Linked DNA regions of Rhodoligotrophos defluvii. The protein of the gene in region 1 interacts with the protein of each later gene in a pairwise test. Links are inferred from orthologs where the notes say so. Each region holds a gene or a part of one and is shown on either strand. Other genes may lie near its edges.

What was found.
Region 2: the proteins of rlmN (region 1) and ftsZ interact in binary tests that used the Escherichia coli proteins (3 or more experiments, as listed by UniProt). The link is inferred for Rhodoligotrophos defluvii from one-to-one orthologs.

The regions. Positions count from the first base shown.
Region 1 is NZ_SZZM01000004.1:384,032-400,569, forward strand. The notes cover bases 8,366-11,310. They hold rlmN (dual-specificity RNA methyltransferase RlmN), read right to left. Parts: upstream 10,493-11,310; coding sequence 9,239-10,492; downstream 8,366-9,238. Other genes in these bases: E4P09_RS18925 (3-hydroxyacyl-CoA dehydrogenase NAD-binding domain-containing protein), read left to right, coding at 8,366-8,530; E4P09_RS18930 (HD domain-containing protein), read left to right, coding at 8,592-9,218; E4P09_RS18940 (invasion associated locus B family protein), read right to left, coding at 10,618-11,148. Outside these bases: E4P09_RS18885 (iron-containing alcohol dehydrogenase), read right to left, coding at 1-137; E4P09_RS18890 (LysR family transcriptional regulator), read left to right, coding at 280-1,287; E4P09_RS18895 (carboxymuconolactone decarboxylase family protein), read left to right, coding at 1,491-2,264; E4P09_RS18900 (ABC transporter substrate-binding protein), read left to right, coding at 2,347-3,576; E4P09_RS18910 (branched-chain amino acid ABC transporter permease), read left to right, coding at 4,081-4,965; E4P09_RS18915 (branched-chain amino acid ABC transporter ATP-binding protein/permease), read left to right, coding at 4,962-6,788; E4P09_RS18920 (ABC transporter ATP-binding protein), read left to right, coding at 6,781-7,491; more of E4P09_RS18925, read left to right, coding at 7,565-8,365; E4P09_RS18945 (NADPH:quinone oxidoreductase family protein), read left to right, coding at 11,458-12,432; E4P09_RS18950 (YkvA family protein), read right to left, coding at 12,647-13,066; E4P09_RS18955 (twin transmembrane helix small protein), read right to left, coding at 13,265-13,453; E4P09_RS18960 (acyl-CoA dehydrogenase family protein), read right to left, coding at 13,533-15,221; E4P09_RS18965 (class I SAM-dependent DNA methyltransferase), read right to left, coding at 15,300-16,022; E4P09_RS18970 (AEC family transporter), read left to right, coding at 16,083-16,538.
Region 2 is NZ_SZZM01000003.1:560,522-572,509, reverse strand. The notes cover bases 5,240-8,178. They hold ftsZ (cell division protein FtsZ), read left to right. Parts: upstream 5,240-5,810; coding sequence 5,811-7,547; downstream 7,548-8,178. Other genes in these bases: E4P09_RS16895 (outer membrane protein assembly factor BamD), read left to right, coding at 7,728-8,178; E4P09_RS26735 (helix-turn-helix domain-containing protein), read left to right, coding at 5,276-5,656. Outside these bases: E4P09_RS16925 (cell division protein FtsQ/DivIB), read left to right, coding at 1-1,083; cell division protein FtsA, read left to right, coding at 1,144-2,457; E4P09_RS26610 (hypothetical protein), read right to left, coding at 2,482-3,552; E4P09_RS16910 (FAD-dependent oxidoreductase), read right to left, coding at 3,707-4,963; more of E4P09_RS16895, read left to right, coding at 8,179-8,681; MocR-like pyridoxine biosynthesis transcription factor PdxR, read right to left, coding at 8,668-10,095; E4P09_RS16885 (pyridoxamine 5'-phosphate oxidase family protein), read left to right, coding at 10,166-10,906; DNA repair protein RecN, read left to right, coding at 10,953-11,988. UniProt on the Escherichia coli protein: Essential cell division protein that forms a contractile ring structure (Z ring) at the future cell division site. The regulation of the ring assembly controls the timing and the location of cell division.

The DNA.
Region 1 (16,538 bases):
GCCAGCACGAACACCCGGTTCGCCGCAAGCTGATCGAGCTCGCGGCGCAGCGCGGTTTCAATCCGCTCGCCAAAGATCACCCTCTCCAACGGGAAATACTCGTAGACCCCCTGCATTCCCGGTTCCTCCCTGCTCATGTCTGGTTCGTGCGCCGCGCCCGGGCAAACCATCATGACCGTCGCGGCGTCTTACGGTCCCATCTTATGGCCAACGCCGTGCTTGCCTATGCTCGTTATGCAACTACCATTGTTGCGCCTCATGCAAAGAAAGGCGCAGCTGATGGAGACGCTCAAGAACATCCGCCTCTTCCTCAAGGTGGTGCAGACCGGCAGTTTCTCGGCCGCGGGTCGCATGGTGGGCCTCTCGCCCGCATCGGTTTCGCGCCAGATCTCGACGCTCGAGCATGCGCTCGGCGTGCGCTTGATCTATCGCACCAGCCGCAAGCTCACCCTGACCGAGGTGGGCCAGATCTATTACGAGCGCGCGGCGGATATCATCCAGGAGTTCGACACCCTCGAGAGCATCGTCTCCGAACACCACGCCAAGCCACGCGGGTTGCTGCATGTTCACACGCGGGTGGCGGTGGGAACGCGTTTGCTCGCCTCCGCCCTGCCGGCCTTCCACGAGAACTACCCGGAGATCAAGGTCAAGCTCTGGCTCACCGAGGAGCCGCGCGATCTGATCGAGCACAAGATCGACGTGGCCATCCGGCTGGGCAACCTCGATGAGCCTTCGCTCGCGGTCCGCAAGCTGTGGGACGCCAGCCGCCGCATCATCTTTGCAAGTCCCGAATACCTTGCCAACAGTCCCAAGCTTGAGCACCCCGACGACATCATCCGTCATCGATGCCTCACCTATCTCGACGGCCGTTTCGATGACGGGTCGGCCTTGTGGCGCTTTCGCGAGCGCGGTGGCACCCGCGACATCCGCGTGACGGGGCCGATCCAGGTGAACAATGCGGAGATCGTGCGCGAATGCGCGCTCGCCGGCATGGGCCTCGGCCTCTTGCCGAAATGGTGCATCTGGGACGAGCTGCAGTCCGGCCGCCTCGTGCATGTCCTGCCGGAATGGCCGGTGACCCCCGGCATCTTTGACCACAACATCTACGCGGTCTACGAGCGGTCCCGCTATGTGCCGCTCAAGGTGCGCACATTCGTCAATTTTCTCGTCGGCTTCTTCGCCAACCGCAAGGACGGCGCCACCGCCATCACCGATTTCGCGCCGCTGTTCAGCGGGCAGGATCTCGAGGATCGGCTGCATTTCGAGAACGAGTGGTCGACCATGTGAGCGCCGGCGCCGCCCCAGGGCACGCCGGGCCGGCCCTCTCCACACCTTTGCGGAAAATGAAAAGAAGGTTGTTGAGCATTGGTATTTTCTTCCGCGCCTTTGTCCCTACCATGGCACGCAAGGCGCCGGCACTTGCCGCCGCGCAAGCGCAAAGAACCGGCTGCTCTCCACAAGGCCGACAGTAAACCGAGGAAGAGGACAGGATGGGAACGCTCGATGCGCGCCGCCAAGCGCTCAAGGACGAATTCACGTCAGCCCGCGGCTACTGGAGTGATCTATGGTCGGATCTTCTTGAGATCGATCCGGATTTCTTTGAAGCCTACAAGAATTTTTCGTCTGCGCCCTGGAAGCGCAAGGGCGGTCTGGATCCGAAGATCAAAGAGCTGATCTACATCGCGATCGACACCTCGACGACGCATCTCTACGACCCCGGCACGCGCATCCACATGCGCAACGCGATCCGCTACGGCGCCACCCGCGACGAGATCATGGAGGTGTTGGAGCTCACCTCCGTGCTCGGCATCCACGCCTGCTCGCTGGGTGTGCCGATCCTGCTCGAGGAAATGCGCGCCACGGGCAAGGGCGGTCCCTTGCCGGAGGGCGAGCTCACGCCGCATCAGGAGAAGCTCAAGGCGCAGTTCATGGACGTGCGCGGCTATTGGAGCCCGCTCTGGGACGGTGTGCTCAGGATGTCGCCGGATTTCTTCGAGGCCTATCTCGAATTCTCGGGCGTGCCCTGGAAGAAGGGGCCGCTCGAGCCGAAGGTGAAGGAGTTCATCTACATCGCCATCGACGCCGCGACGACCCACCTCTACGAGCCCGGCTTGCGGATCCACATCCGCAATGCGTTGAACTACGGCGCGACTGCAGCGGAGATCATGGAAATCTTCGAGCTGATCAGCGTGCTCGGCATCCACACCATCACGTCCAGCGTGCCGATCCTGACCGACGAGCTCGCGCAGGCCGGCAAGCGCTGAGCTTCCGTGCCGAACTCGCGCCGCGCAGGCGCAGCCGGAAGATCGGCTGTCTTCACAAAGAGCAATAACGTGGGAGGACTGAATGAACTACTCCGTAGCAAAAGCGGGATCGCGCGGCTTGGCAGTGCTGGCCGGGGCGGCCCTTGCGGCCATGCTGGGCGCGGGCGTTGCCTCGGCCCAGGAAACCATAAAGCTGGGTTTCACCGCCGCCTTGACCGGTCCGTTCAACGAGTTCGGCGAGGGCATTCGCCGTGGCGCCGAGATCGCCGTCGAGGAATGGAACAAGAAGGGTGGCGTCAACGGCAAGAAGGTCGAGCTCGCCGAAGTGCTCGATGACCAGCTGGTGCCCGACCGCGCCGTTCAGAACATGCGCCGCATTCTCGACAACGACGAGATCGTCGCGGTGATCGCGCCTTCGGGCAGCGGTCCGACCCTGGCGGTGGTCGACATGCTGGAGGCCGATGGCCGCCCGGTGTGCAACACCCAGGCGCAGACCCCCGCCATCGTCTATCCGAAGGGCGACGACGGGCCGCCGCGGCCGAACGTCTTCTCGGTCTCGATCAGCAACAGCGTCGAGTCGGCGAAGCTTGCCCAGGTGCTGTCCACCTACAAGAATATCGGCCTGCTCCACGAGAGCACCGGATATGGCGTCACCGGCGCCAAGCTGGTGGCGGAAAAGCTGAAGGCCGCCAATCCCGATATCAAGATCACCATGGAATCCTACAATCAGCGGGCTCAGGACATGACCGCCCAGCTCACCAGCGTGCAGCGCGGCGGTGCGGAGGTCATCCTGGTGATCGGCCTCGGCGCGGACCTCGCCGTCATCCGCAAGAACATGGCTCGGCTCAACATCAACGTGCCCTTCTACGCCTCGGCTGGCGGCATCACGCCGCCCTATATGGAAGGTGCGGGCGACCTGGTGGTCGGCACCCGGGCGGCGACCACCAAGACCCTGGGGCTCGATCCGCTGCCGCCCGGTACTCAGAAGTTTGTTGATCTGTACAAGGCGAAATACGGCACCGACCGTTGGTGGGGACCCAATCCCGAGCGGGCGCAGATCTCCATCGCCACCACGGTCGGCGCGGCCTATGATTGCGTGAACCTGCTGGTTTCGGCCATCGAGCGGGCCGGCTCCACCGAGCCGGAGGCGATCATCAAGGCCCTTGAGGAGACCAAGGACGTTCCCGGCGTCGGCATCAGATCAATATCCTTCAGCCCGGAGAAGCATACGGCGCTGGGGGTGGATGACCTTGCCGTCTACGAGATCGGCAAGGAGGGCGATCGCATCAGCCTCAAGATCGTCCAGGAATAGGGGCTGCAACGGGAGGCCGCTCTCCCCCTGCGCGTCGATCATCAGGGGGAGCGGCCCGCAATTTCGGGCGTTTGGCTCGCCCCTGGAGCATGGGTCCCGAACCGAAGCGCCGCCTTCGCGAGAAGCGGATCACGCTCAAGCAAAGGATCAGGGCGGGATGGCAATTCCGGACGAGTCGTCCCGCCCCGGAGCATTTTCGAGCGAAGTGGGTACCGGTTCGCGTGAAGAAAATGCGACCAGGCAAAGACTCAGCGGAGCATTTTCGAGCGAAGTGGGTAGCGGTTCGCGTGAAGAAAATGCGACCAGGCAAAGACTCAGAGGAGCATTTTCGAGCGAAGTGGGTAGCGGTTCGCGTGAAGAAAATGCGACCGGGCAAAGACTTAAGAGCGGTTCCGCGATGTGGAGAAAAGCGGAAACGCTCTAGACCGGCCACGAGAAGCCGGATTTCAATGTGAAAGGCCGCGCGCTGCAGCGGGTTGACGCAAGCTTTTGGGGAGGTGCGGATTGAACATCTTTCTCTCGCTGGTCCTGGCGGGCGTGAGCGTGGGGTCCGTCTACGCCCTCGTGGCGCTGGGGTTGAACGTCACCTTCTGGACCACCAAGACGCTCAATTTCGGCCACGGCTCGCTGATGATGTTCTGCGCCATGCTGCTGGTCTATTTCGCCAGCCAGGGCATCGCCATGGCCGCCGCCGCCATCCTGTCGCTGCTGGTTGTGGCGGGCTTCGGCATGTTCATCGAGCGCTTTACGGTGCGGCCGGCGCTGAAGAGCAATAACAGCATGGGCTGGGTGGTCTCGACCCTCGGCTTCGGCATCCTTTTGCAGGGTGTGGCCGCCAAGCTGTTCGGCTCCCAGGCGGTGGCGTTCCCGTCGCTCCTCTTCGGCTCGCAGGATTTCATCACCGTCTTCGGCTTGCACATCGCGCTGCAATATCTGCTCGTGTTCGGCCTGTCGGTCTTCCTGGTGGTGGTGCTCGAGGCCTTCCTGCGGCTGACACGCTGGGGCCAGGCGGTGCGCGCCGTCTCCCACGATCCGGAGCTCGGCCGCGTCAACGGCATGCCGGTGAACCTGATCATCATCGGCTCCTTCGTGCTCTCGGCCCTGCTCGCCGGCGCCGCGGGCCTGCTGGTTTCGCAGATCGGCGGCACGGTCGATCCGGCCTTCGGCTTCAACCTGGTCCTCTTCGGTTTCGTGGCGGCGGTGGTCGGCGGCATGGGCAGCTCGGTCGGCGCCCTGGTCGGCGGCATCGCCCTCGGCGTCCTGTCGAAGCTGATCGGCGGCTACATCTCCTCCGCTGCGGAACAGCCGGTGGCCTTCGCCATCCTCATGCTGATGCTCGCGCTCAGGCCCAATGGTCTGTTCGCCCAAGCCGAGGCCACGAAGGCATGACGAAGCTCAAGAGCACCCTCACGGCCATCATCACCAACACCTATCTGCTGGCGGCGGTTGTCGCAGCGCTTGCCATAGGCGCCAGCTGGATGAGCTCGGGCACCGTGCACATCCTGAGCTTCGTGATGATCACCGTCATCTTCGCCCTCAGCATCAATCTGCTGACCGGCCTTGCCGGGCAGATCTCCCTTGGCCATGCCGGCCTGTTCGGCATGGGCGCCTATGTGACCGGCATCCTGGCCAAGACCTACGGCCTGAGCGTGCTGTTGGCCATTCCCCTGGGCACGCTTTCGGCGGCACTGGTCGGCTATCTCCTCTCCTTTCCGGCGGGCCGCGTGCGTGATGTCTATCTCGCCATGATGACCCTCGGCTTCGGCATGATCTTCTTCGAGATCGTGCGCGAGTGGAACGATGTGACCGGCGGCATGATGGGACTGAGCGGCGTGCCGTCGCCCACCCTCCGTTCGCTGAAGGTTTTTGGTCTGCGCATAGACGAGGTGTGGTTCTTCCGCGTCATATTGCTGATCACGGTTCTGACCATCTGGGTCGTGCACAACATCACCCGCAGCCGCACCGGCCGCGCCTTCTATGCGATCCATCACAGCGAGATCGCCGCCGGCAGCCTCGGCATCTCCCGCAGCGGCACCAAGCAGCTGGCTTATGTGCTGAGCGGCCTCCTGGCCGGCCTGGCGGGCGCCCTTTACGCCCATCTGGTCGGCTATCTCGGGCCGGACAGCTTCGGCCTGAACCGCTCCATCGAAGTGCTGGTCATCGCCATTGTCGGCGGTCTCGGCTCCATCGCCGGCCAGGTGCTCAGCGCCACCCTGTTCACCTTCCTGCCGGAAACCCTGCAGGTCTTCGCGGAATACCAGTTCATCGTCTATGGGCTGATCCTCACGTTCTCCCTCATCGTGCTGCCCCGCGGCATCGCCGGATTGCTGCTTTCACCGCCGCGCTTCATCCAGCAGCGATCGCTCGAGCAGATGCAGGCGATCGCGCCCACCGCGCCGCCAATGGCGGCGGGCGCCGAGGCAGGCGCTGGCAGCGGCGGCGTTCTCACCGTCAAGGGCATCACCAAGAATTTCGGCGGCCTCACCGCGCTCGACAATGTGTCGCTCGAGCTGAAGCCCGGTCGCATCACCGCCCTGGTCGGCCCGAACGGCTCGGGCAAGAGCACCCTGGTCAATGTGATCAGCGGCATTTACTTGCCGAGCGACGGGCGCATCGAGTTCAAGGGCCAGGATATCACCGGCCTGCCGGATCACCGCATCGCCCAAGCCGGCATCGTGCGCACCTTCCAGGACCCGCGCCTGGTGCCGAACTTCACCGTGCGTGAAAACCTGCTCCTCGGTGCCCATCGGCTGATGTCCCACAGCGGCCTCGCGTCCGCCTTGGCCCTGCCGTCCGCGATCGAGGAGGAGGCAGCCTTCCTCGCGCGCATCGACCGGGTCATGGAGCTGACGGAACTCAAAGCCACCGCCGATCAGGTCATCGAGTCCCTGCCTTACGGCTATCGCCGGCTCGCCGAGGTGGCGCGGGCGCTGGTGGCTGAGCCCAGCGCCATTCTGCTGGACGAGCCCGCGGCGGGCCTGTCGGAAGTGGAGATGGAGCACCTTGCCCGCATCGTCAGACGCATGAAGGACATGGGCCTGACCATCATGCTCATCGACCATCACATGGATTTCCTGGCCGAACTCGTTGACGACGTGGTGGTGCTCGACAGCGGCCGGGTCATCTATCGCGGCACGATCGAGGGCATGCGCTGCGACCGCACTGTCATCAACGCCTATCTCGGCGACGAGCAGGAGGCGGTGAATGCTTGAACTGCGCGACGTCAAGGTCAGCTATGGCGCGGTGGAAGCGGTGCGCGGCGTCTCCATCACGGCCAGGCCCGGCACCACCACCGCCATCCTCGGCGCGAACGGCGCCGGCAAGTCCTCGCTGCTGCGGGTCATTTCCGGCATCGCCCCTCTGCGCGGCGGCAGCATCATCATCGACAGCCGGGACGTCTCGAAAATCCCGGCCGAGCGCAGGGCCAAGCTGGGCCTTGCCCACGCCATGGAGGGGCGCCGGCTGTTCCGCCAGCTCACGGTCGAGGAAAACCTGCGGCTCGCCTGGTCCTTCGGCAGCCGCAAGGCACCCGTCGCGGAAGCGGTCGATGACATCTACCAGCGTTTCCCCATCCTCGAAGAAAAGGCCAAGGTGCAGGCCGGCTATTTGAGCGGGGGCCAGCAGCAGATGGTCATCCTGTCCTGCGCCACCATCCGGCAGCCGTCCTACCTCCTGCTGGACGAGCCCTCCCTCGGCCTTGCGCCCATCATCGTAACCCAGATCTACGAATTCATCACCGGCTATGCCCGCCGCTCCGGTGCAACCGTCATCATCGCCGAGCAGATGGCAAGTCTGGCCCTCAGGGTTTCCGACCATGGCTACGTCCTCCGTCGCGGCCGCATCGTGCTCGAGGGCGAAAGCCGCAAGCTCCTGGCCGATGGTATCGCCAACGCGCTTTCGGCAAGCTACCTTTAGGCCCATCGTCGGCGCGGGCTTTCGTGAAATGCCGTCGCGCCGCTTCATCGCCACTGCCTTCGGAACATCAGCCATGCCATTCATCACGCACGACGCAGTCCGGACCATCGCTGTCATCGGCGCCGGCACCATCGGCGCATCCTGGAGCGCCTGGTTCCTGGCCCGCGGCCTCACCGTCCGCGTGAGCGATCCGGCCCCGGCCGCCCCCGACATGGTGCGCGCCTATGTGAGGGAGGCCTGGCCGGCCCTGCGTCAGCTCCGCATCACGGAAGAAGCGGTGGACCAGGCCCTGGCGCGTCTCTCCTTTCACGCCTCCGCCGGTGAAGCCGCTCAAGGTGCCGACTTTGTCCAGGAAAATGCGCCGGAGCGGGTTGCGGTGAAGCAAGCGGTGCTGAAGGAGATCGACGCCGTTGTCCCCGCCGACCGGGTGATCGCCTCCTCCACCTCGGGCTTCGGGGTCACCGAAATGCAGGCCGAGATGCGCCATCCGGAACGGCTGGTCGTCGGCCATCCCTTCAATCCGCCGCACCTCATCCCGCTGGTGGAGGTGGTCGGCGGCGGCCGCAGCTCGGAAGAGGCCGTGCAATGGGCGATCGGCTTCTACAACCACGTGGGCAAGCGCGCCATCCATGTGCGCAAGGAGGTGCCTGGCCACATTGCCAATCGCCTGCAGGCGGCGCTCTGGCGCGAGGCCCTGCACCTTGTGCAGGAAGGGGTCGGCAGCGTCGATGACATAGATGCGGCCATCGCCTATGGCCCCGGGCTGCGCTGGGCCATCATGGGCCCGCATCTCACCTTCCATCTGGCTGGCGGCCGCGGCGGCATCGCCCACTTCTTCGACCATCTCGGGCCAAACGTGGAGAAGTGGTGGGCCGACCTGGGCACGCCGCACATCACGCCGGAGCTGCGCGACATGATCGCCCGCGGGGTCGAGGAGGAGATCGCCGGCCGCTCCTATGAAAGCCTTGTCGAGCACCGCGACAAGGCCCTGCTCGGCGTGCTGGCCGCCACCAGACAGCCGTTGCCTGCAGAGGAATAAGGTCGCAAGATGCCACATGGCGGCAGCGCGCGCTACCGCCACCGCTGCGGAGGGATTGGCAATGGAGACGGTCAAGTTCACCCAGATGAAGGATGGCGATCGGGAAGACTACGCCTTCCTCACGAAACACGAGCACGAATTCGTTGCCGGTACCGCAGATCGCCTCCTCGCCGCTCTCGTCGCGTTGGATGAATCGCTCTCAGGCTACAAGATCACCCGGCTTGGCCATTCCCTGCAAAGCGCCACACGCGCCTGGCGGGCAGGCGCCGACACCGACTGGATGGTCGCTGCCCTGCTGCACGATATCGGTGATATCTACGCGCCGCATAACCACGACGAATATGCGGCCACCATCCTTCGCCCTTTCATACGCGAGCAGTGCACCTGGGTGGTCGAAAAGCACGCCGATTTCCAGCTGCTCTATTACGGCGAGCACGTCGGCGCCAATCCGAACAAGCGCGAGATGCACAAGGGCAGCCCGTATTACGACGATTGCGCCCTGTTCTGCGAGCTGTGGGACCAGTCCAGCTTCGATCCGGACTATCCCACCTTCGAGCTGGATCTCTTCCGGCCCATGGTGCGCGAGGTGTTCGCGCGCAAGCCCTACGACCCCGCCGTCATCCAGCCGGGCGTGCGCATGCCGCTCGAAAATGCTGCCATTGCGGCGCAGCGGGCGGGCACGGCCTGATCAGTTGTAGCTGACCTCAATCAGGAAGCAGCGGCTTCGGCCGCCTGGTTGTCCAGCGCCTTGCGCGTCTTGGCCCGCAGGCGCTCGGAAGCGGATTTGAGCTGCCCGCAGGCCGCCATGATGTCGCGGCCGCGCGGCGTGCGGATCGGGCTCGCATAGCCTGCGCGGTTTACGATCTCGGCGAATGTCTCGATCCGCTCCCAGTCCGAGCATTCATAGGGGCTGCCTGGCCAGGGATTGAACGGAATGAGGTTGATCTTGGCGGGTATGCCTTCCAGCAGCTTCACCAGCCGCTTGGCATCGGCATCGCTGTCATTGATGCCTTTCAGCATCACATATTCGAAGGTGATGCGCCGGGCATTCGACAGGCCGGGATAGTTGCGGCAGGCGTCCATCAGCTCGGCAATCGGGTATTTCTTGTTCAGCGGCACCAGCTTGTTGCGGATCTCGTCCGTCGTGCCATGCAGCGAGATCGCCAGCATGACCCCGATCTCCTCGCCGGCGCGCGCGATCATCGGCACCACGCCGGCGGTCGACAGGGTGATGCGCCGTCGGGACAGCGACAGGCCCTCGTTGTCCGACACGATTTCCATCGCGGCCTTCACATTGTCGAAATTGTACAGAGGCTCGCCCATGCCCATCAGCACGATATTGGTGATGTAGCGGCCGCCCACTGGCGGCGTCGGGTTGGCGGCAAGCTGCTCCGGCCATTCCCCCAGCCGGTCGCGGGCGACCAGCAGCTGCCCGACGATCTCGCCCGCCGTGAGGTTGCGCACCAGCGTTTGCGTGCCGGTGTGGCAGAAGGTGCAGGAGAGGGTGCAGCCCACCTGGCTCGAAACGCACAGCGTCCCGCGGTCCTCTTCCGGGATGTAGACCGCTTCCACCTCGTGCCGTTGGCCGAGCGGGCCGGCCGCCGGCAGCCGCAGCAGCCATTTGCGCGTGCCATCGGCCGAGATCTGCTCCTCGATGATGTCGAGCCGGTCGAGTGTGAAGCGCTCGCTCATCAGGTCGCGCAGCGTCTTGCTCACATCCGTCATGGCCTCGAACGAGGTGACGCCGCGGTTGTACAGCCAGCGGAAGATCTGCCCGACCCGCATGCGCAGCTGCCGCTCGGGAACGCCCAGCTCGCTCAAGACCTGCGCCAGCTCCGGCCGGGTGAGCCCGATCAGTGAACGCCGGCCGCCATCCGGCTCGGGCTGCGGCCCATGGCCTGGCCGCGACCTGTGCGAGATGTCGAGTATCGTGCGGGGGCCGGTTGTGGGCTCTAGGGTCATGCTGTCGGACAAGGTTTGCGAAACCCGCGGGCACGGCGCCGCGCGGGCTTCGACAACAGGTCGCGTGCGGCGAGGGCGATGTCAAGCCCCGCGACGCGCGGCCGGCCGGCGAACTGGCCGGATGCCTATTCGCAGGCCTGGTCGATCGCCTTCATGGCAGCGGTCACGCCGGCAAGCGAATAGGTGTCGGTGGTTTCGGTGCCGCGCCAGGACGTGCCTTTGATGGTCAGCTTGTGCCCGGCCTTCATGGCGCTCACCACCTGGCTGTCCTTGGTGCTGGAATCGAACCAGCCGCCGTCGCCATTGGTGAACATCTCGTAATTCGTCCCATCGATGGTGACCAGTGCGGGCGCGTCCTTCTTGAAGGGATAGCCGATGATCGTGCTCACCTCGTTGCGAACCTTATCGGCGGTGCGGTGGGTGACCAGCAGGAAGATCGGGTCGCGCTTCACATTGTTCGGTTCCGAGGACGAAGGCTTGGCCACGATGTAGCACACCTTGCCCTTTTGCGTATTGTAGGTGTAGGCCGCCCAGTCGTTGAAGTCGCCGAGCAGCTGCGGCTCGTTCTGTGTCTGGGCCGCAACGTCCCGAGGCAACGCCGAGGCGGCAAGAGCGGCCATGAGGCAGAAGGCGACGAGCGTCCCACGTGAAGTCATCGTTGAAGAGCTCCTTTCATCGGGTCCGACAAAGTTTCGAGGCGAGGGGTAGACGCAACGCCATGTGAAATCAACCCAGGCACGACGGAGCGCGCGAAGGCTGAACCCTAACCGAGTGGCCCCCGGCGAGGCAAGCGACGCCCGGCAAGCCGGCGAAAATGGCCATTGCACGCCAGATGGTTATGAGACTATCAGCATGGCCAGGACCAGATATGAATCCATGCCTCGCTGAAAGTTGATTCGAAACGCACGCGAGAACACATGGCGGCAGGCCCGCGCCCCCGGCACAGCCTCTAGGGAGAAATAATGATGAGAGCAGTATTGTGTAGGAATTATGGACCGCCGGAAAGCCTGGTGCTCGAAGAGCTTCCCAGTCCTGCGCCGGGTGCTGGCGAGGTGCTGATCCGGGTGCGCGCCGCCGGGCTCAATTTCTTCGACACGCTGATCATCGAGAACAAGTATCAGTTCAAGCCGCAGCTGCCCTTTTCGCCGGCGGGCGAAGTGGCGGGGGACATCACCGCCATAGGCGAAGATGTGCAGGGCTTCCGCGTCGGCGACCGCGTCATGGCCTATCTCGGCTGGAACGGCGCGCGCGAGGAGGTGGTGGCGCCCGTCTCGAAGCTGATCCCCCTGCCGGACGCCATAGACTATGCCACCGCCGCCGGCCTTTCCGTCACCTACGGCACCACCTTGCACGCCTTGAAGGACCGGGCGCGCATCCAACCCGGCGAAACGCTCGCAGTGCTTGGCGCCGCTGGTGGCACCGGCCAGGCCGCCATCGAGCTTGGCAAGCAGTTCGGCGCCCGTGTCATCGCCGCCGCGTCCTCGGACGACAAGCTGGCCTTCTGTCGTGAGCTCGGTGCCGATGAGGTCATCAACTACGAGCGGGAATCCCTCAAGGACCGGCTGAAGGAGCTGACCGACGGCAAGGGCGTCGATGTGGTCTATGATCCCGTGGGCGGCCCCTTGGCCGAGCAGGCGCTGCGCTCAACCGGCTGGTATGGGCGCTTCCTGGTCATCGGTTTTGCCGGCGGGGAGATCCCCAAGATCCCGCTTAACCTGGTCCTGCTGAAAAGCTGCGACATCGTCGGCGTGTTCTGGGGCGCCTATATCGAGCGCGAGCCGCAGCGCAATCGCGAGAACATGGAAATGCTGCTCGGCTGGTGCGCCTCCGGCCGCGTGCGGCCGCGAATCGACCGCACATTTCCGCTGGACCGCACGGCCGACGCGCTCAACGTTCTCGCCAAGCGCCAGGCCAAGGGAAAGATCATCCTGGAAGTATGAGGGCTCAGGGGTCAAGCCGGTGACGACGATTTGTTTTGCCAGCCAACAGCTTACGTCATGCCGGCCTTGAGCCGGCATCCAGGGCCACACGGTACGAACGCCCTTGCGGCCCTGGATTGCCGCGTCAAGCGCGGCAATAACGAACTTTGAACAAAGCCGTCATGCCCGGCCGCGCCTAGGCGCCGAGCCGCGGCCGTGAGGGGCCGGTCTTCCCTCAAGCGCCCGGACTGTCGGGCGTCCCGCCGTGCCGCAGCTTGTCCAGCGCTTCTCGGGCCATCTCCTGGTGCTTGGGCTTCATATAGATGCCGATGATGTTGAGCGCCGCAAACAGCACCGCCGCGTCATCGGTGAAGCCGATCGCCGTGAGAATGTCGGGGAGGAAGTCGAACGGCACGACGAAATAGGCCAGCGCCGCGAACAGCACCGCCTTGGCCCTGAGCGGCGTGTCGGGATCGGTTGCGCAATAATAGGCGGCGATCAGCGACTGCGCGAACGGAATGCGGCTGGCCACCCGCCCGAGCTTGCGCCAGAACCCGCGCCGGACCCGCTTCTCGTTGGCTTGCATCACGGCCGGCAGCTGAATCTCCGGCGATGTGAGGTCCGGCATGTGCTTCTCGTCTTTCCGCTCTGCCATGCGCATCTCCTAGAGCGTCATCCCGAACCGGAAGTCCGCGCGACAAGGGGTGATCACGCTCGACCAAGGATGAGGCACCGCGCCTTCATATGGAAAGGCGGTGCCAGGGAACAAGCCTTGCTCGGCATCGATCATCGAGCGGAAAAATGAATTTTGCTCCAAGCAGCGCTGGCCCGCTGCAAGCGGCGCCATGTCGGCTTAGCGGCTCATGAAGTAGATGCTGGCCATGATCACGATGATGGCCAGGAATTGCAGCAGCACGCGCAGCCGCATCAGCCGTTGCGAGGTATTGGCGCTGCCGCCGCGCATCATGTTGACCAGCCCCAGCACCAGGACGATGAACACGGCCGCAAGGGCCACGGGTACGGCATAGTTTGCAAAAGACATGACAGACGAACTTTCTCTGCGGCCCCGAATGATCTGACGGCCGAGTTCGGCCAGCGCGTGTTCCGTTTCGAGCCGCCGTTCAGTTGGAGCCGTCGAGCAGCCGGCGCGCGATCACCTGCGCCTGGATCTCGGCGGCGCCCTCAAAGATGTTGAGAATGCGGGCGTCGCACAGCACCCGGCTGATGGGATATTCGAGCGCGAAGCCGTTGCCGCCATGGATCTGCAGGGCGTTGTCCGCCGCGGACCAGGCCACCCGCGCCGCCAGCAGCTTGGCCATGCCCGCCTCCAGGTCGCAGCGCCGGCCCGCATCCTTGTTGCGCGCCGCAAAATAGGTGAGCTGCCGGGTGGCCATGATCTCGGCCGCCATCATCACCAGCTTGTCGGAAACCCGCGGGAACGCCACGATCGGCTTGCCGAATTGCAGGCGCTCGCAGGCGTAGCGCAGCCCCAGGTCGAGTGCGCTCTGCGCAACGCCGATCGCCCGGGCGGCGGTCTGGATGCGCGCGCTCTCGAAGGTTTGCATCAGCTGCTTGAAGCCTTGCCCCTCGACCCCGCCCAGCAGATTCTCCGCTTTGACCGCGAAGCCGTCGAAGCCGATCTCGAATTCCTTCATGCCCCGATAGCCGAGCACCTCGATCTCGCTGCCGCTCATGCCCGGCGCGGGGAAGGGATCCTCGTCCGTGCCACGCGGCTTCTCCGCCAGCAGCATGGAAAGGCCCTTGTAGCCCGGCTCTTCGGGGTTGGTGCGCACCAGCAGGGTCATCAGGTCCGCCCGCACCGGATGGGTGATCCAGGTCTTGTTGCCATAGACCTTGTAGACGTCGCCCTCGCGCACGGCCCGGGTGCGCAGGCTGGCAAGATCCGAGCCGGTATTGGGCTCCGTGAAAACCGCCGTGGGCAAAATCTCGCCCGAGGCAAGCTTGGGCAGGAAGCGCTGCTTCTGCTGCTCGGTGCCGCCATGCAGGATGAGCTCCGCGGCAATCTCGGTGCGCGTGCCCAGCGAGCCCACGCCGATATAGCCCCGCGACAGCTCCTCCGAGACCACGCACATGGACTCCTTGCCGAGCCCGAGGCCCCCATAGGCTTCCGGCAGTGTGAGCGAGAACACGCCCAGCGCGCTCAGCTCCTGCAGAATGTCCAGGGGAATATAAGCGTTCTCCAGGTGCCACTCGTGCGCATGCGGTGCCACCTTGTCCTCGACGAAGCGGCGCATCTCGCCGCGCATCTGCTCGATCGTCTCGTCCAGCCCGGTGGCGCCGAAGGTGAGCGCGCCATCCTGCGCCATGATGAGGGCGATGAGGCGCGCCCGTGCATCCGGGCTGTTGCCCTCTCGCCGCAGCCGGGCGGCGCTGCCCGCGGCCAGCGGCTTCAGCGAGGCATCGTCCAGCCCGAGATCATGCGGCCGCACGAACTCGCCCAGGTTCATCGGGATGCCGCCCACGATCTGGTTGAGATATTCCCCGGCGAGGACCTGCACGAGCAGCGTTTCGGTCTCGCCGAGCCGCTCGTCCTCCTCTAGCCGCGCCGCATAGAGCGCCAGCTGCCGCAAGGTCTCCACATAAGTCGCGAGCCACGCCAAGCCGTGCGTCGCCGCCTGATGCTGCTCGATCAGCTCGGCCGACACGCGCCCGTTGCGGCTGACCAGGGCAGCGACGCGCGACCGTGCCTCCCCATAGACCTGCTCGGCGGCATTCACCGCATCGGCTACGAGCTGGGGCACCGATCCGAGAATGGCCCTGCTCTGGGCGACAGGCGCGGCGATGGACATGGGGCGGCCTCCTGCGATGTCATTTTCAATGACGGTTACCGCAGGCCGTGATGCACTGCAACATGCAACACGCCCATCTCAGCCATGACGTCGCTCGAACACGAAGTAAAGGCCCTCTGCCGGAGCATCCGCAAACAGCGGCGCCTCGTGCCGGTGGCGGATAGCCATCACGCCGGCCTCCGACAAGGCGGCGATCTTGTCGCGAAACCCGGACGGTTCGAACACATGGGCATGAATGGTGCAAACAAGCAGGCCGCCCGGCCGCAGCACCCGGAAGATCTCGTCGAATGCGACCGCGCCCACATGCGCGTGAGTGAACGTGCCCGACGAGATCGCCGCGCCATAGGCGCTGCTCGGCAAGTCCAGCGGCCGGGTCAGGTCCGCCTCGAACAAGGCGCGGTAGATGCCCTTCATCCGCGCCAGCGCAAGCATCTCCGGTGAGATGTCGACGCCGTCGATGGTGGTGAAGCCATGCGCGCGGGCGGCCGCCGCGGTCAGCCCCGTCCCGCAGCCGATGTCCAGCATGGGCACGGTGCGGTCCGGCAGCCATGCCGCCGCCAGCGCCGCCACCCCTGCCGGCGAGAGGTAATGCAGTTCGGTTTCGAGCTGCTGGTCGTAGCTCGCGGCCCAGTCGCGGTAGAGCGTCACCGCATCCTCAGGTCCCGCCATGCTGTAGGAGCGGGCCAGGAACTCGTCCGACCGGGATGCCGTCGCCGAGGTGCCGCTGCTGTCCGCCTCCGGCTGTGACGGTGCGCCGCGCGCATTCTCCCCCGATCGGGTATCTGTCCTGTTGCGCTGCATCGGCAACCACTATAGCCGATGTTTCGACCGACGTAAGCGGATTGGCGGAGAGCAACACCCGTGGTGCAGGCCCTGGACACGATCGTGCCTGTCTTCGGCCTCATCGTCATCGGCTTCCTGCTCTCCAAGGCCGGCGTGTTCGGCAAGATGGCGGCGGAAGGCCTGTCCACCGTGGTCTTCACCCTGTGCATGCCCGCCTTGCTGTTCAAGACCATGATCGGCATCACCCTGCCGCAGGTCTCGCCTTGGGGCCTGTGGGGCAGCTATTTCGGCGCTGTCGCCATCGCCTGGATCATGGGCTGGGCCGCCGTCGCCTTGCTGTTCCGGCGCGATGCGCGCACCGCCGCCGTGGCCGGTGTGGGCGCCGCCTATGCGAACACCATGCTGATGGGCCTGCCCATCATCTTCGCCGTCATGGGCAATGCGGGCGCCTTGCCTCTGTTTCTCATCATCGCCGTGCATCTGCCGATCATGAGCCTGTTCGCCACCATCCAGCTGGAATGGGCGCAACGCTCG
Region 2 (11,988 bases), on another replicon or contig:
GCCCGCGCGCTGGAGATGGCGAGCGCCGCCCCGCCGGTCGCGGCTGCAGCGGGCAAGGCCAAAGCTGCGGCGCCGGCCAGCACGCGGCCCCTCGATGCCGCGGCGGTAACGAATGACGATCCGCCGCCCGCGCGACCCAAAACCCGTATGGAGGCCATGGTCGCGCCGCAGCCCGCACCGGTGAAGCGGCCGCGGCCTCAGTTCGAGCCTTTGCCGGTCCAGTTGCCCTCGCGCGACTTGGTGACCAAGGTCACCCGCCAGCGGCGCGAGAGCCGGCCGGTGCGCAAGGCGAAGCTCACCGGCGACCTCGCGCCGGCGGCCTTTCTGCTGATCGCCCTGTGCTATGCGCTGGTGGCCGGCGGCCATTTCGAGCAGCGGGGCGGCTCGCTGCGCGGCCTGGTCAACCAGGTGGCGTCCATGATCGGCCTGTCGGCGGACGACGTGCGCATCGTGGGACTGGAGCAGCAGACGCGCGAGCAGGTGCTGAGCGCGATCGGGGTCGAGGAAGGCGGTTCGCTGATCGGCTTCGACGCCAACCTGGCGCGGCAGAAGCTCGAAAACCTCGACTGGATCTCGCAAGCCTCGGTGCTGCGCCTGTTTCCGAACAAGCTGCTGATCGAGCTGACGGAGCGGCATCCCTTCGCGCTCTGGCAGTCGGATGGCGTGTTCAAGGTGATCGACAAGTCGGGCATCCCGATGCCGAGCCTCAACGTGCGCGCCTATCGGCATCTGCCGATCGTGGTCGGCGAGGGCGCCAATCTCGCCGCGGCAGATCTTGTTAACTATCTGGAAGCCCAACCGGAGCTAATGTCGCAGACGCGTGCAGCCGTGCGCGTCGCCGACCGCCGGTGGGTCCTGTACTTGACGAACACGATCAAAGTGGATCTGCCGGAGGACAAGGTCGACGAAGCGCTCGTGCTGCTCAAGACCTTGATCGACCGCTACGGGATCATGACCCGCGATATCGTCAACATCGATATGCGGCTCCATGATCGCGTCGTGGTGCGCCTGTCGGACGAGGCAGCCGAGAAGCTGAAATCGTCCAAGAACGCAAAGCCGGTCAAGGTCAGCCGAAGCCAATGAGTTGGGGCCGCATCGGCCTGCTGTGTGTTCGTATTGAGTAGGGCGGGAGCCGCCGGCTTCATGAACGTCGTTCCGTTGCACGCGCGTAAAAACCAGCATCATCGTCGTCCCGCGCCCAATTCTCCGATCATCGCCGCGATCGACGTCGGCTCGACGAAAATATGCTGCCTCATTGCGGAGGTGCGGACCACGCGCAACCGCGCCTTCGGCGGCGCAAAGACGCAGAGCCTCAACATTCTCGGCGTCGGCCACCAGGCGGCCGTGGGCATCCGCTGCGGTTCCATCACCGATATCGACCAGGCCGAGATCGCGATCCGGCTGGTGGTGGATGCGGCCGAGCGCATGGCCGGGATCAGCATCGACCAGGTCTATGTCAATGTCTCGGGGGGACGTCCGCGCTGCGAGGCGGTGACCGGCGAGACCCGGGTCGGCGGCCGTGAGGTCGGCCCCACTGACGTGGAGCGGGCAATCCAGGTGGCCGGGGAACGCATCCAGGCGCCGGGCCGGGTGGTGCTGCACACCACGCCCGTGCAATATGCGCTGGACGACGTGCGCGGCATTCGCGATCCACGCGGCATGTTCGGGGAGAAGCTCGGGGTCGATCTCAACGTGGTCACGGTCGAGCCGGGCCCGCTGCGCAACCTGTCGCTCGCGATCGAGCGCTGCCATCTCGACATTGCCGGCCTGGTGATCGCGCCTTATGCGGCCGGCCGCTCCGTGCTGGTGGAAGACGAGATGGCCATGGGCGTCACCTGCATCGACATGGGTGGCGGGACAACGTCGGTTGCGGTGTTCTTCGAGGGCAATCTCGTCTTTGCCGATGTGATCCCGATCGGAGGGCATCACATCACCAATGACATTGCGCGCGGCCTCTCCACGCCCATCGCCCATGCGGAGCGCATGAAGACGCTCTATGGCTCGTCCATTCCAAGCGCGCTCGACGAGCGGGAGCTCTTGTCGGTGCCGCTGGTCGGCGAGCGCGGCACGGATACGGTGTACAAGATCCCGCGCTCCATGCTCACCGGCATCGTGCGGCCGCGGCTCGAGGAGACGTTCGAGCTGATCAAGGACCGGCTGCAGGCTTCGGGTTTCGCCAAGCTGGCCGGCCGGCGCATGGTGCTCACCGGCGGTGCCTGCCAGATGACGGGCGCGCGCGAGCTGGCCAGCCAGATCCTCGACCGCCACATCCGGCTTGGCTTCCCACAGCCGCTGACCGGCATGCCGGAAGCGATCCGCAGCCCCAATTTCGCGGTGGCCTCCGGGCTTCTCGCCTATGCGCTGCGACCGGACGAGAGCATCATGGTCGAGCCCCGGCGACCGCGGAATGACGGCTACATGCGGCGGGTGGGCCGCTGGTTCCGCGAGAGCTTCTGACCGCAAGCTGCTGCGCCGGCTTTCTTATTGGCCGGCTCGGGCGCGAAAGCCCACATAGCCGCCATCGGCGTCATAAAGCACGTCGAAGCCGTTCAGAATGTGCAGGCTGGTGTTGACGAAGGTGCGTTCGGGCGAGACGCGGAGATGGATCGAGCTTGGGGCGAGCGGTGATGATCCATCATCTGCGGTAAAGCTGTAGAGCTCGCTCGGTGCGCCATCTGCCGAGTTGAGCAGCAGCGAGACCTCGGTGCCCGGCGGCAGCGTGCCTTCGTTTTCACCGGCCTGGCTTGCCGGCACGGTGAGGAACATGGCCGTCACGCCGGTATCGGCGAGCATGGTGCCGCAAGCGGGCGGCATGGTGCCGTTGATCGAGATGCAGGCAGGTATCGGCGACCAGTCGTCCACCGTCTGCTGCCGGTCAAGCTTGACGGCACGGAAAGTGCCTCGGGTATTGGCGCCGGTAAGGCCGACATGCACACCCCGCTGGGTCAGGATGTAGCCGCGACGCTGCTTCTGGCCCTCCTGGGCCGCCACCTGCAACAGCGGGTTCTTGTCGGGCGTGCCCTGGGCCTGGGCATCATGCTCGCGGGCAAAGCCGATGCCGATCATGGCGATGCCGTGCGGGTCATCGTTCGGCTGGCAATTGCGGGCATGCTCCAGGCACGTCACCTCCGTGACCACCAGAACCGGCATGGGTGTGGTGGCAACGCTGCTTCCGTCGGCGCCCTGGACGGTCACCGGCGTGATGACCCATTGGCCGCTCATCACGCGGCCGGAGCTGGTATAGGTGATCCGTCCTTCCCCAACACTCTCCAGCTGCTGCCAGTCCGGCATGTAGGCGGCGGCCACCACAATGCCCGTCGAGCCCGAATCCACCACCGCTGCCAGCATGCGCCCGCCAAGGGAAAGGCCCAGCCGCGGCGGCCGGGTGAGGTCGCCATCGCCAGCATTGAGGTAGGGCAGGAAGACCCCGTCGGTGAAATCGGCATAGCTCGGAAGGTCGTCCGCCGCTGCTCGGAGCGAGGGCAGGGCGACGGCAATGCCCAACAGCAAGGCGGCAGCAGCCGCATGGGGTGAGAGCAATTTCGATGGCATGATCCGGACCTGCCTCGATCGGGCATTTGGTATGAACATAGGGCTGATCGCATGGGCGCAGGGAATGCACAATGTCCCTGTGTGACAGGCGGGCAGTGTTTTGCCGGAAGCGGTTAAGGCAAGCTCAACGAAACGGCGGCGGCTGATACTGCGGTCATTGCAGATCGAGCGCCGGCTGCCCGGGGGCGGATCTTGCGACATCGGGGGTCTGCACATGTTCCGGCCTCACCCCGAGCCCGATGAGTCGTGCCGGCAGCCGGCTGAGAACCGGCCAGTGGTCCATGATCCGTAGAGGCAGCGGTGGCGCGGGCAGCTCCTTGCTGGCCAGCAGCGGTTTGAGCAGACGGTCCTGTATCACCAGCTGCAGCTGCTGGGTGACCCGCGTGGGCCACATCCGCCGTGCCTGAACCGCGGCCATGGCATCTTCGAGCGGCTGGCCTGCCCGCAGCGGAGGCACGAGCGCGTTGGCGGCGGCAACCGCGTCCTGCACGGCGAGATTGACGCCGACGCCGCCGATCGGCGACATGGCATGGGCGGCATCGCCGATGCACAGCAGACCCGGGCGCCACCATTTCTCCAGCCGGTTGACCTGCACGGTCAGCAGCTTGATCTGATCCCAGTCCTGGAGTTCGTCCGGCCGTCCGGCCAATCCAGGCATAAGCGACGAGATCGCCTGCCGGAAGCTGTCCAGACCCGCCGCCTTGATCGCATCAAAGCCGCCTTTGGCGATGACGTACGCACATTGCCAATAGTCGCCGCGATTGATCTGCACCATCAGATGGCCGGCGGCGAAACGGCCCATGGTGGCCGGAGGATCCTCTGGCTTGCGGGACAAGCGGAACCACAGCACGTCGATGGGAGCGCCGAGGTCGCGGGGCACAAGTCCTGCCTTTTCGCGCACGGTGGAGCTGCGGCCGTCGGCGCCGATCGTGAGGTCTGCCCGGATCGCAAGGCGGCTCGAGGGGGTTTGGGCCGCAACGCCACGAATTTTTCCATCCTCGATCAGGAGGTCGTCAACCTCTGCTTCCATCAGTAGCCGGAAATTAGGGTAGGCGCGCGCCTCGGACGCCAGAAAGTTGAGAAAATCCCACTGCGGCATGATCGCCAGGAATTTACAGCGGGTCGGCAGGTGCCGGAAATCGGCGACCTGGATCTCGTCCTCTCCGAACACGGCGCTCAACGTCTCCGCCTTATTGTGCGGCAGCTCGAGGAAAGCTTCCAACCGGCCCAGCTCGTTCATCAATTCAAGCGTCGAGGGGTGGATGGTATCACCGCGGAAATCGCGGAAGAAATCCTTGTGCTTCTCCAGAACGACGACGTCCACGCCGGCTCTGGCGAGCAGGAAACCTGTCATGAGACCGGCGGGGCCGCCGCCGGCAACACAGCACCGGGTGTCCAGGGTATCGGTCATGCGCCCTTCTCCTGCACGGCTTGGCGCCAGCAAAGCCGTTCGGACCAGCAAGCTGTTCGGACCAGCAAAGCTGTTTGGAATAGAGCACTTTGCCGGCGGGGCGGCAAGCGACCGGTCGCGGAAACGGGAGCACCAGTCCGTTCATCGGACGGCTGATGCTCCCGCCTGATCCGCACAACGCTCGGGGGCTCGCTGGCCGCGCGGATCGCATCGCCTATGTCGCCCGGGTTCGGTGGGGCGTGTCAATATCTTTAGCGTTGGCCGACCTTGAATCGCGAGAATTATAAGGCGGTCATCGATTAACAAGCCGGTATGGACAAACACCGACTCGTCATCGAGCGTGCAGACAGGCTTCGGCAGGCCCGAATAGCAGCGGGGTTCACTACCGCACGAGCCGCTGCCAGGAAAGTTGGTGTCAAGGAATCGACGTACCGGACGCACGAGAACGGAGCCGTCTCGTTCGATGCCGACATGGGCCTCAAATATGCGCGCACGTTCGGGGTTTCCCTGGAATGGCTGATGCTGCCCGAAATGCCAGGCGGGCAAAAGCGGGTCGACGCGACGGAGGTTTCAGCGCGGCGGCTGCTCGAACGGGTGATCCGGGCTCTCGATGCCGGAGACATTCGCGGGCTGGCAGACGCTGTGGACCACGCGAAGAGCCGGCTCGGCATCAGGCCCGCCACCCGCCGCTGAACCGAGCCCAGCCGCCCAGATTTGCAAAGGGTGGGTTAACGGATTGCTGCCGCAGTGGTTCAAAATGTGACCGGGAGTAAGGCAGCGTTAACGATTTATTATCGAGTTGGTAACAAATGTAGAGGAGAGGCTCAAAGAAAGCGGACGCCATCCCATGACCATCAGCTTGACAGTTCCCAATCTGGCCGAATTGAAGCCGCGCATCACCGTCTTTGGCGTCGGTGGCGCCGGCGGGAACGCCGTCAACAACATGATCCACTCCAAGCTCGAAGGGGTGGAGTTTGTGGTAGCCAACACCGATGCCCAGGCGCTGTCGCAGAATGCGGCGCAGCGGCGGATCCAGATGGGTACCGCGCTCACCCAGGGGCTTGGCGCGGGGTCGCAGCCACAGATCGGCGCGGCTGCTGCCGAGGAGGCGCTGCCCGAAATCCTGGATCACCTGGCCGGCGCCCATATGTGCTTCATCACCGCTGGCATGGGCGGCGGCACCGGAACGGGTGCTGCGCCGGTGATCGCACGGGCGGCCAAGGAGCAGGGCATTCTCACCGTCGGCGTGGTCACCAAGCCGTTCCAGTTCGAGGGGCAGCGCCGCATGATCACCGCCGAGCGCGGCATCGAGGGTCTGTCCAAGCACGTCGACACGCTGATCGTCATTCCCAACCAGAACCTGTTCCGCATCGCCAACGAGAAGACTACCTTCGCGGCTGCTTTCGCCATGGCGGACCAGGTGCTCTATTCCGGCGTGGCCTCCATCACCGAGCTGATGACGAAGGAGGGCCTCATCAATCTCGATTTCGCCGATGTCCGCGCCGTGATGAGCGAGATGGGCAAGGCGATGATGGGAACCGGCGAGGCCGCGGGGGACAAGCGCGCCATCGAAGCGGCCGAGGCGGCCATTTCCAATCCTCTGCTGGACGATGTGAGCATGCGCGGCGCCCGGGGCCTGCTGATCTCGATCACGGGCGGCCACGACCTCACCCTTTACGAGGTGGACGAGGCGGCGACCCGTATCCGCGAGGAGGTGGATCCGGAGGCCAATATCATCCTCGGCGCGACCTTCGACGAGTCTCTCGAAGGGGTGATGCGCGTCTCCGTGGTGGCGACCGGTATCGTCGACCCGGCCATGGAGCAGGCGCCCCATGATTATGATGCCGAGTATGACTCAGCACCGGAGCGCACCAGCTATGGCTATACGGGGAGCGGACGGCCGCCGGCGCCTCCGGCTCCACAGCCCGCGATGCGTGAGGCAGGTCCGCAGCCGGTGATGCGCGAAGCCGCACCTCAGCCAGCAGCGCGGCCGCAGGCGCCGCAAGCTCAGCCCCAGCCTCAGTCCGCCTATCAGGCACAGTCTGCCCTGGCTGAGCGCGAGCTGGAGCCGGTCGGTCTCGAGCCCGCCTATGCCGCGGTCGAGGAGGAGCCAGTCGCGGACCAGCAGGCGGTCGAAGATCACCTGGAGCAAGACGAGCGGGCCTATGGCGCCGCGGCCTCCTCTGCGGCCGTGTCTGCGCCGCAGCCTCCCCTGGCGCAGCCGCAGCCTGCGTTGCGTGCGGCACCGACCCCGCCGCGGCTGCCTTCGATCGAGGATTTTCCGCCCCATGCGCAGCGGCACTACGCACAGCGCAACGCCAATGTGGAAGACCTGAACGCCCATGCCTACAAGAAGCGCAAGAGCCTGTTCGAACGCTTGGCGAGCGTAGGCTTGGGGCGGCGCGACGAGGACGAGGACCACGTGCCGGCGAAGGCCGAGCCGGCCATGTCCAGCCGCCGCGATATGCACGCACAGCCCGAACCTCAGCAGGGCTATGCTCCGCAAGCGGAGCAGCCCGGGCAGGGTGATCTCGATGATGATCAGCTGGAGATTCCCGCTTTCCTGCGGCGACAGGCCAACTGAAAACCGGCATCATCGTGGCCCTCGGCCAAGACCCGGCGGACACACTTCCGCCGGGTTTGTCGCCTTTAGCATTGCAGGTTATCAACCGACTCGTTGCCGGGGTGCGATGTGATCGGTATACAGCGGATGCGGCGGACCGGGTGATCGCTGCACGGAGGGCGACAATCCCCAGGAGTTTGGATGAGGGGTGATCTTATGGGCAGCGGACGGAAGCAGGCGCCGCGCGGCAGCTTGAAGGCGATGCGCTTCATAGCGCTCACCACCGCGGGTGCGCTTCTGTTGTCCGGCTGCAGCAGCCTGTCGGGCATGTGGAACGGCGGCGGGACCGATACCTCGAGCAGCACGGCCATGCCCGCTTCCGGCGGCGCTCTGGCGCCGGAAGGTTCGAGCCAGGTGGTGGACGATGCCGAGCCGGTGGCGGACCTCTACAACAAGGGCCTCGACTACATGAAGGACGGGTCCTACGCGAAGGCCGCCAAGCAGTTCGAGGAGGTTGAGCGCCAGCATCCCTATTCGAGCTGGGCAACCAGGGCCACGCTGATGGCCGCTTATGCGCAATACCAGCGCAATGAATATGACGAGGCAATCCTGGCCGCCCAGCGCTTCATCACGCTGCATCCGGGCCACAAGGACGTGGCTTATGCCTACTATCTCGTGGCCCTGTCCTATTACGAGCAGATTGCGGACGTGAAGCGCGATCAGACCGCAACCGAGAAGGCACTCGCCGCGCTGGACGAGGTGAGCCGCCGCTTTCCGAACTCGGTCTATGCGAAGGATGCGGCGGCCAAGGCGCTTTTGGCGCGCGACCATCTCGCCGGGAAGGAGATGGAGGTCGGCCGCTATTACCTGACCCAGCAGGCCTATGTGGCGGCGATCAATCGCTTCGAGAAGGTGATCAAGTCCTATCAGACCACGTCTCATACGCCGGAGGCGCTCTACCGTCTGGTGGAAGCCTATCTCGCCCTCGGGGTAACCTCCGAAGCGCAGACCGCCGCCGCCGTTCTCGGCCACAATTTCCCGGGCAGCCAGTGGTATCAGGACGCCTATAACCTGCTGCAGGGCAGCGGCTTGCAGCCGAAGGAGAACCAGTCGTCCTGGATCACCCAGGCGCTGAGCTCCATCAATCCGTTCTGACGATCTCGCAGAGCCTGCGCGCGGCTTTTCGCAGGTCCTCGTCGGGGAACCCGGAGAAGCCCAGCACCAGCCCCTGCTGCGGGGGCATGGTCACATACATGGGTGACAGCGGACGAGCGCCGATGCCGGCAGCCTTGGCGGCGGCGCCAATTTCAACGTCCAGTCGCGGGCTGGCGAGCTTGGCTACGAGGTGCAGCCCTTGCGCCGGTGGCTCCACCGTCAGCACCGGTGGGCCGTGGTCGCGCAGGGTAGCGACCAGCACGTCGCGTGAGGCTTGCGCCCGACGGCGGGCCCGGCGCAGATGGGCGGCGAAATGGCCCTGCGCAATCAAATCGGCGAGGGCCGCCTCCGCGAGCGTGGATGGCTGGCGGTCAGAGCTCACGCGGAGCGCCAGAACCGCATCGAGCAGGGCGTCAGGAATAACCGCGTATCCGAGCCGCAGCCCCGGGAACAGCACCTTGGAAAAGGTGCCGAGATAGATAACACGGGCCGCATCGTCGATGCCCTGCATTGCCGCGAGCGGGGGCCCGAGATAGCGGAACTCGCTGTCATAGTCGTCCTCTATGATCCAGGCGTCGTTGTGCCTTGCCCAGTCGAGCAAGGCGAGGCGCCGCCGCATGGTCATGGTCACGCCGAGGGGATATTGATGTGAGGGCGTGACATAGACCGCCCGCGCACGGGGCAGAGGCTGTTTCTCGTCCAGGGTGTTCAGGCCCTCGCGGTCGACCGGAATGCCGATGAGGCGGGCGCCGCGGCTGACCAGCGCCGATCGGGCCATGGGATAGCAGGGATCCTCCACAAGCACCGGGTCTCCGGGGCAGATCAGGACCCGGGCAATGAGATCCAGGCCCTGCTGGGTGCCGCTGGTGATCACGATCGACTGGGCATCGCAGCGCACGCCGCGCGCGGTGCGCAGATAGGCGGCGACAGCCTCGCGCAAGGCGCTGCTGCCGCGCGGATCACCGTAAGCGAAGTGCTCGGGTGCCGGCCGGGACAGCCGCCGCGACATCAGCTTCCGGAAGATGTGCCAGGTGCGCTCGTCGGCCATGGCGATGCCGAGGGTGCCGGGCAGCGGCGGCACGGGTTCAGCTGCCAAGGCGCTTGGTGGCGCCGGCCGGGCTGGAGGGGAGGGTGCCCTCTGGGGCACATGGGTGGCCACGAAAGTGCCCGCCCCGACGCGCGCTTCGGTGAAGCCCTCGGCGGTCAGGAGCTCGAAAGCGGCGATCGCCGCACTGCGCGAGATGCCGAGCCGCCGTGCCAAATCGCGCGTGGTGGGCAGCTTGGCGCCGGGCGGGACGAGGCCGGTTTCGATCAGCCGGCGGATTGCCTGGTAGAGCTGGTTGGCGCGCGGGCCTTTACCCGGGAGGATCGGGATCAGCGCGGACCAGTCCGGTTTGGTTAGAAGTTTTGGCATGAAATTGGATCTTTTGCGAGCCAATGTTGCCGGTACATTGCGCATAACTGTGGCGAGGAATGCAATTGCTATGACCGATGTTACCCTTGATGCTCCGTCCACCTTTCCAGTCTCGGCCCGCAACCGGCTGAAGCGGTACCACGAGCGCGGATCTTATGACCGGGACGCGGTCTTCGCCATCCTGGATGCCGGCATGCTGTGCCACGTGGCCTACGTGATCGAGGGTCAGCCCTATTGCACGCCCACCATCTACTGGCACGAAGGTGACATGCTCTACTGGCACGGTTCTTCGGCCAGCCGGATGCTGCGCCATCTCAAGGGCGGCACGCCGGCCTGCCTGACCGTCTCGCATCTGGACGGGCTGGTGCTGGCCCGTTCGGGCTTCAACCATTCGCTCAACTATCGCTCGGCGATGTGCTTCGGCACCGCCCGCATCTTGGATGACCCGGACGAGAAGGCGCGGGCACTGGTCGGGGTGGTGGACCGGTTCTTCCCCGGCCGGGCCGCGGAGCTGCGCCAGATCACAGGCCAGGAGAGCAAAGCGACGACCGTCATTGGCATGCGGATCGAGGAGGCCTCCGCCAAGGTGCGCGCCAAGAACGTGGGCGATGACGACGAGGATGGCACCCATCCCGTGTGGGCGGGCGTGATCCCCGTGCGGACCATCATCGGGGAGGAGGAGCCTTCGCCGGGACTCATGCCCGGCGTCGAGCGCTCCGAGGCGCTGGCCGCGTATCGGCCCGGGCGGCGCCTGGACGAGGCGCTCACGGAAGCGCAGCGCCTCTACGAGGGAGAGGCTGCCCGCGACTGAGCTTCCCGCTCGCGCCCCGATATCCGGATGGGGTATATAGGGCGCGATGCTGACCGCGCTTTCGATCAGAGACATCGTGCTGATAGACCGGCTCGACGTAACGCTCGGGCCGGGTCTCACCGTGTTCACCGGCGAGACCGGCGCGGGCAAATCCATTCTGCTCGACAGCCTCGGCCTGGTGCTCGGGGCGCGCGGGGACGCCGCGCTCGTGCGCAAGGGGGCGGACCGGGCGGTGGTCACGGCTGCCTTCGACCTCAGACCCGACCACGCCGCCTTCGCGCTCCTTGCGGAAAGCGGCATCGATGCGGATGGCGAGCTGGTGATCCGCCGCATCCAGACCCTGGACGGCCGCAGCCGCGCCACCATCAACGATCAGCCGGTGTCCGTGAGCCTGCTGCGGCAGCTGGGCGGGCTTCTGGCCGAGATCCATGGCCAGCATGACGACCGCGCCCTGGTCGATGTGGCCAATCATCGGCGTCTGCTCGACGCTTATGGCGGGCTCGAACGCCAGGCCGATGCGGTGGCCGCGGCTTGGCGCACTTGGCGCGACGCCGAGCAGGTGCTGGAACGCCACCGCGGCAGCCTCGACAAGGCGGCGGCCGAACGGGATTACCTGGAGCACGCGGCGGATGAGCTGCGCAAGCTGGATGCCCGGCCTGGAGAAGAGGACGATCTCGCCGACCGGCGCGCCCTGATGATGAATGCGGAGCAGTTCGCCGCGGCGCTCGACGAAGCGGCGCAGGCGCTCTCGGGCGATGGCACGCGTGTTGCCAGTTTGAACGCGGCGCTGCGGCGCCTCGAGCGGCGGCAGGCGGAGGCGGGCGGGCGGCTGGATGCGGTGGTGGCGGCCCTCGACCGGGTGGTGGTCGAGATCGGGGAAGCGGAAAGCGCAGTGGCCGAGGCGCAGCGTGCGTTCGAATACGACCCGCGCGAACTGGAGCGCATCGAGGAAAGGCTGTTTGCGCTGCGTGGGGCGGCGCGCAAGTACAAGATGGCGGCCGACGAACTGCCTGCCTTGCTCGAGCGCTTCGAGAACGATCTTGCCAATCTGCAGGCCGGGGAGGGCAAGCTCGGCGAACTCG